2 regions of the Viridibacillus sp. NPDC096237 genome follow, and region 2 is predicted to be linked to the other one. Evidence: a T-box and tRNA genes for the amino acid it is inferred to sense, from the RefSeq annotation. Region 2 holds a T-box; the other holds one or more tRNA genes.
What was found. A T-box is a leader RNA that pairs with one kind of tRNA and senses whether it is charged. The one in region 2 lies ahead of argS (arginine--tRNA ligase), so its partner is inferred to be a tRNA-Arg.
Positions count from the first base shown of each region.

Region 1: it encodes a tRNA-Arg, which carries the amino acid that the T-box ahead of argS (arginine--tRNA ligase) is inferred to sense. The anticodon was not compared.

Region 1 is NZ_JBNNTI010000031.1:25,929-29,424, reverse strand. Features, by position in the region: gene ACQKMD_RS15785 (hypothetical protein) at 1-87, opposite strand, end outside; gene ACQKMD_RS15780 (hypothetical protein) at 426-557, opposite strand; gene ACQKMD_RS15775 (hypothetical protein) at 613-747, opposite strand; gene ACQKMD_RS15770 (hypothetical protein) at 1,042-1,620, opposite strand; gene ACQKMD_RS15765 (hypothetical protein) at 1,611-1,847, opposite strand; tRNA gene ACQKMD_RS15760 (tRNA-Arg) at 2,016-2,087, opposite strand; gene clpP (ATP-dependent Clp endopeptidase proteolytic subunit ClpP) at 2,265-2,855, shown strand; gene ACQKMD_RS15750 (HPr family phosphocarrier protein) at 2,914-3,171, opposite strand; gene whiA (DNA-binding protein WhiA) at 3,230-3,496, opposite strand, start outside.
Region 2 is NZ_JBNNTI010000016.1:23,302-26,797, forward strand. Features, by position in the region: gene argS (arginine--tRNA ligase) at 1-1,560, opposite strand, end outside; T-box leader at 1,654-1,870, opposite strand; gene ACQKMD_RS10720 (GNAT family N-acetyltransferase) at 2,016-2,243, opposite strand; gene ACQKMD_RS10725 (GrpB family protein) at 2,313-2,528, opposite strand; gene ACQKMD_RS10730 (GrpB family protein) at 2,641-2,817, opposite strand; gene ACQKMD_RS10735 (MFS transporter) at 2,885-3,496, opposite strand, start outside.

The DNA of each region.
Region 1 (3,496 bases), on a different contig from region 2:
ACTATTCATAATGCCATCACTAAACGTCGGTACTAATACTAATATCCAACATGCTAATCCTAACCAAAGGTCTATAAAATTTCTCATCTTTTAATCTTCCAATCAATAGAATTTAATATATTCATATTATAATCAATTCCGCTTCCTTGACCATAACCCTCTTTAAATTTCCCTTCATATGATTTCGAACGCTTTTTTAGCCTTCTAATCCCTCCTTATTAACTTTCTTTAATTGTAAGAACCTCTTATGGACTCTTATGGACATGATATCCACAGAAGCTGTTTTAATCAAACTTTGTTATAAATAATCAGTTTTTTTATAAAACTACACATCAACTAAATTGTTTAATTTAATTTAAAAACCAGTAAGATCACTCAAATATCATTAGAGTGTTTTTGTATAAACTTTTACTTCTTTGAATATCTTATATATTCATAATTTTTCTTTTTCCAAAGAAGTACCATGATTTAACTTTTTTATATTTTGTTTTAAATTTCTTTTTCAATATATAAACAACAGCTTGTCCAATAGAATATCCAACAGCAGCATTTATCACACTAGCAACACCTTTAGATATATCTCTTGCTTTTTTGTTTTAACTTTCAATTTAACTAATGCATATAAACTGCTCTTGTAAGTTTATCGACTACTTTACTTTTATCCATCAATTTTTTCACGGTTTTTCTAGCGCCTGATTTCATTGCTTTTTGAAGTGGCCCTAAATATGGCATTAAAGATACTGCCACATTTACCCCAGCCACCAAATCTCTTGTTCTAACATCCAACAGACCGTTAGGATCAATATTTCCTACTGGATTATAATAACGTGCTTGTAAATAGTAGTTCTTCGTTTCGTCATAATAGTAATATCCTGTGTAACGCTGTCGTCTGGACGACGATTGCTATCCCTAGAACATGGACTGGAAAAGAAAAAGCGCACTTTAATTTGTGCGCTTCGTCGCTTCTCTTCCCTAGTTTACTACGTCAGAACTTTTTCACTAAATTTTATCATCATTAAATTATTTATTGTAGGAATAAAATTAGTATATATCAATCATTCTCTCCAGGAATATTAATTTTAATGATTCGGGGCTAAATTTTGCTTCATTAGAATAAAAAGTGAAGAAGGAATTGGTATCATCTGGTACAAGAATTGTTGTTGTTTCTGTTAGTTCTAATTCTATAGGGAAAGCTTTAAAAAAACCTTTATTTCTTTGATTAGTCGAAATTTTTAAATTCGCTTCTGTTGAAAATAAAGTAATATTCTCCATATTTACAGTTAAAATATTTACAATGTGAAACATTTGTAAAAAAGTTTTTACATCTTTAATTAATATTTGTGCAAATTTATAATTACCTACTTTTTGAAGAAAATTAAGGTCTATCTTTTTCACTTTACAATACTCAATAATATTATCTTCCATCATATGATCAATCTGCATATAAAAATAAGCCCTATTAATCTCCAATTTTTTTGAAATTAATTCCAATAGTTCTTCCGTTACCGAATTTTCATGTACAATATTTACAAAATAACTATAATCTAATTCACCAGCAAATTTAAATGGAATCAATTCTTCAATCTCATGCCTGTCCATCCTCTGTAATTTTATATACACTTGATTTCCACCTCTTTTCTTAGCTTTCTTTCTCTCAAAATTCCCATCATATAATTGTAATCGATGAATGCACGCTCCCAAAACTCATTTATTTCCATTTGGCATTTTAATGTTTCCATTGCATTTTCGATACTTATACGACTATTGGTAGGCTTTTCTGTTACCTTCTGCTTCTTTTCATTTTTACCTTGTTGCATTAACTGAGATAAATCAACATCAACGCTCAATAACCCTTTATTTTTTTCATAAAAAAAATCCTCCAATCAATTTTTTTGATTAGAAGATGATTTACCAAGGGAAAAAATGGGTATAATTAGTTCTAGTTCTATGCCCCGTTCTATTTCCTTGTTCGAGGTAAAACCTTATGTAGTAAGGGTTTACCTCTCTTTTTATTACGCCCTCGGAGGGAATCGAACCCCCAGCCTAAGAACCGGAATCTTATATGTTATCCATTACACTACGAGGGCAATTCATCAATTGTGACTTTACTATTATACAAAGGAAACTAAAACAATTCAACCATTGGAATATTGGATTCGAATTATTTGACCTTCCTTGACCATAATGTGTATGATAAAGATGCAATAGAAGCAAATTGCTTTTATACAGGAAAATTGAATTTACCTTTTAAGGAGGATATTCTTATGAACTTAATCCCTACAGTTATTGAACAGACAAACCGCGGTGAACGTGCTTATGACATTTACTCACGCTTATTGAAAGACCGTATTATTTTATTAGGTAGTGCTATCGATGACAACGTTGCAAACGCAATTGTTGCTCAACTACTATTCCTTGAAGCTGAAGATCCAGAGAAAGATATTTCTCTATACATCAACAGCCCTGGTGGTAGCATTACAGCTGGTATGGCAATCTACGATACTATGCAATTTATCAAACCAAATGTACAAACAATTTGTATCGGTATGGCTGCATCTATGGGTGCTTTCTTACTTGCTGCTGGTGAGAAAGGTAAACGCTTCGCATTACCAAACGCCGAAGTTATGATCCACCAACCACTTGGTGGTGCACAAGGTCAGGCGACTGAAATTGAAATTGCTGCAAAACGCATTTTATTCCTTCGCGAAAAACTAAACGGTATTTTAGCTGAACGTACAGGTCAACCAATTGAAGTTTTAGCAAGAGACACAGATCGTGATAACTTCATGACAGCTGAACGTGCGAAAGAATACGGTTTAATCGATCAAATTTTTGAACGTAACGAAATTAAATAATCACCTAAAAACCGCCATTCTCACAAGATGAGAATAGCGGTTTTTATATTTTATTCATTTAATCCTCAGATTGAATTAGTTTTACTAGGCCCTCTAATGCAAATGCTTCATCTGCACCATCTGCAGTTAAAATAACATTAGATCCTTTTGCAACAGCTAAACTCATAATACCCATAATACTTTTCGCATTTACTTTTTTATTATCTTTTGTCAAAAATACATCCGCAGAATAGCGATTTGCTTCTTGTACAAACAAGGCTGCCTGTCTTGCCTGTAATCCTGATTTAAGTTTTACTTCTACTTGTTGTTCTGCCATTCGTTTTACTCCTCCTACTAATTACTCATATATTCATGATCCGTGCATTTTCATTCCATTAAAGCTTCACTGCTTCGCCTCGACGTAATGCTTCAGCAATATCGTCAATTTTACGAAGGCGATGATTGACACCTGATTTACTAACGGTACCTGCTGATACCATTTCACCAAGTTCTTTTAATGTTACTTCTTGATATTCCACACGTAATCGTGCAATCTCTCTAAGCTTCTCAGGTAGTTGATCAATACCAATACTATGATCAATATATCGGATATTTTCTACTTGGCGCACAGCTGCACCAATCGTTTTGTTTAAGTTGGCCGT
Region 2 (3,496 bases):
TGCATAATACTTATTAAACGCTCTTGAAAGCTCAATTAAATACTTAGCAATTTGTGAAGGATCTGCTAGTTCAAATGCTTTAACTATTACATCTGGAAATTCTTTTAGTTGCATGACAATTGGCCAAGCTTCAACTGATAACCCTTCATATTTACTATCTTTCGAATTATATTGACCTTTTCGAAGTAGTGAACAAATCCGTGCATACGAATATTGCACATATGGTCCTGTTTCCCCTTCAAAATTCAACATTTCTTCAAGCGAAAATTCTATATCATTCATACGATGATTTTTTAAATCGTGGAAGATAACAGCTCCTGTTCCAACTGCCTTGGCTACTTCTTCTTTTTGCTTCAGGTTTGGATTTTTTTCTTCTACATTATTCTTAGCTAATTGGATAGCCTCAGTTAATACTTCATCAAGCAGTACAACTTTTCCTTTACGAGTAGACATTTTCTTACCGTCTTTTAGCATCATGCCGAAGGGAATATGCTGTAATTCTTCTGCCCACTCATACCCCATTTTATCTAATACTCTAAATAACTGTTTAAAATGTAGTGATTGTTCATTCCCCACAACGTAAAAAGATTTTTTTGATTTATATGTTTCATGTCTATAAAGAGCTGCTGCTAAATCTCGAGTCGCATAAAGTGTTGTACCATCTGTTTTCTTTATCAAACAGGGTGGGATGTTTGATAAATTAACGACCATCGCACCGTCTGATTCTTCAAGAAGCTCTTTTTCCGTTAACAAGTTTACTATGCGCTCCATTTTGTCATTATAAAAGGCTTCACCAGTATATGAGTCAAATCGTATGCCAAGCAATGCATATACCTGTTCAAATTCTTTCAACGATGCTTCTCTAAACCATTGCCATAATTGTAGTGATTCTGTATCACCTTGCTCTAACTTTTTAAAAGCAGCACGTGCTTGATTATTTAATGAGTCATCATGTTCTGCCTCATCATGAAATTTCACATAAATCTTTAATAATTCACGTACTGGTGATTGCTCAATCAGCTCCTTTTCACCCCATAAATGGTAAGCCACAATTAGCTTTCCAAATTGAGTACCCCAATCGCCTAAGTGATTAATACGTACTACTTCATAGCCATTTTTCTCAGCAATATTGGCTAATGCATTACCAATAACCGTTGACCGTAAATGCCCCATTGAAAATGGTTTTGCGATATTAGGTGATGAAAAATCAATCGTAATCGTTTCGCCTTTTCCATATTTTCGTTGTCCATAAGTTGATTGACTATCCACAATACTCGATAAAACCACTTTAGAGATTTTCGATTGCTTGAGGAATATATTCACATACCCACCAACTGCTTCAACCTTTTCTATGATGTCATTCTTAATTTTCTCACTTAAATCTTTTGCTATATTATTCGGTGATTGACGGAAAATTTTCGCTAATGCAAAGCATGGAAATGCATAATCACCTAGATGTGCATATTTTGGTGTCTCTATTGTTCGTTCAATATCACCCTTTGCTAATTGACCTTCTACTGCTTCAAATAATGAATTGATTATTAATTTCTTGTCTTCCATCCTATTTACCTCCTCCAAAAATAAAAGCGCAGAGTACCTGGGGTTAAATACAATTGATACCTAAAAACAATAAAAAAAGCCCCCGTCTCTAATACAAGAGACGAGAGCATAATTCCCGTGGTACCACTCTAGTTGCCACAATATGTGACCACTTTCCATTGTTAACGAGGTGACTCCCCGATCTTTTCTACTGCTATTTCAAAAAGCTTCTCCAAAGTGCGTTTCATTTATGTTCCATGTATTAGGCTCTCACTATCCCTAACTCGCTAGACATTTCCCCATAAACTACTCTCTTTTTCATAGAATTCTTTTATTAAATTGTAATCATGTTATATTTAATTTGAAAATAAGTCAATGTTTGAGAAAAAATTTTTTTACATTAATTTAAAGACAATTCCTGTTATATATCAAATTTTATTAAGTAATTCAACCTTGTACAAATATCCCTTATCGTATTAGCCCTTCAAAAACATGCCTACCTTCTCCATTACTCTAGCTGACCCTATATTTTCTACTAAACATTTTGCTTGAATACTTATTAAATTCATTTCCATAAAACCGTATGTAAGGACTTCTTTAGCTACTTCATTAACAATGCCTTTTCCCCAAGCTATTTGCTGTTTTGGCTTCCATGACACAAAATCAATTGTCCCAATTAATGTACCTGTTTCTTTATTTTCAATACCCCAAAGAGCATACTGATTAAAACTCGTATTTACTTAAAATAAATTTTACAAATTGTTCTGTATCCACTACACTTTCATCCTTGGAAAGTTACTTATTTTAGAAACAGACCGTTTACTTTTAGGGAAAATTTCACTAGCAATAGTCGATTTCTCTTTTATATAAGCATCTATATTAAATGGATGAAGCAATGCATTTTGTTGCTTTAACAGTCCATATTTTGAAGCTTCAGCAGGATGACTTCTTAAATAATCTCGGAAGGCAAGATGTAAGTTGGAGAAAATCGGCTATATAGCTAAAGGGGAGAACGGTCTACCTGGACGACGGTATTTTGAAAAAGGTGGCTACAATCACACACACACCATGTCCATTTTTATGAAATAGGTAATGCGAACATTACGAGACTGGCATTATATCGATGACAGGCTTCGCTGGAAGGTTTTCAACTGAAGTACTACCAATGTGAAAGATATCATGAATCTTGTCACGGAAAATATCCCTTATTATCTTTTGCTCATTGTCGAATAGAGCAACCCATTCTTGCTGGTATTTTACTACTTCTACCTTTCTCATTTTTTCACCTCTACTTTAACAACCCTTTAAATTTCAATATATTCAGTTTATTTTAATTGTAGCATAACTAACTATTTATTTGTGTTAACTTATAAACACTTGAATAAATGATTAAAATCAAAATACCCAACCCAATAAAAAAAAGTGTAATCCCATTCTCAGGAATAAACTGCATTCCCCATATAAATAAACTCGCAATCATTCCTCCAATTACATTCATTAAACCTAAAATAGATAAGTGCGTCCCCCTTGTCTCCTTTGGAATTGACTTAGCCACTATGGATTGAAGTGTAGGCATATACAATAACTCTCCTAGTGCGACAAATAACATACCGATTATTAGCAAAAATGGATGAATTACATAGCTCATATAGATATAACCTATACATGACATGAATAGACCCATTAATAATGAATATCTTTCGGTAACTCTACGCACTATCTTCATCATCACAACTACGCCACATGCAACAATAACTGTATTTTCAAGATTTAAATAACCTATCATTTCATAACCTGTGACATTAAACTCGCCTTTTTCATATCGTGAAACTAGACGAATGCTCAAATAATTAGGGAATTGCTCTACTAATGTACTTATTACCAATGATCCAAAACACAAAAGGAAAAATAAACGAGAAGAAAACCATTTTGAAAATTTAATTGGTTTAATATCCGC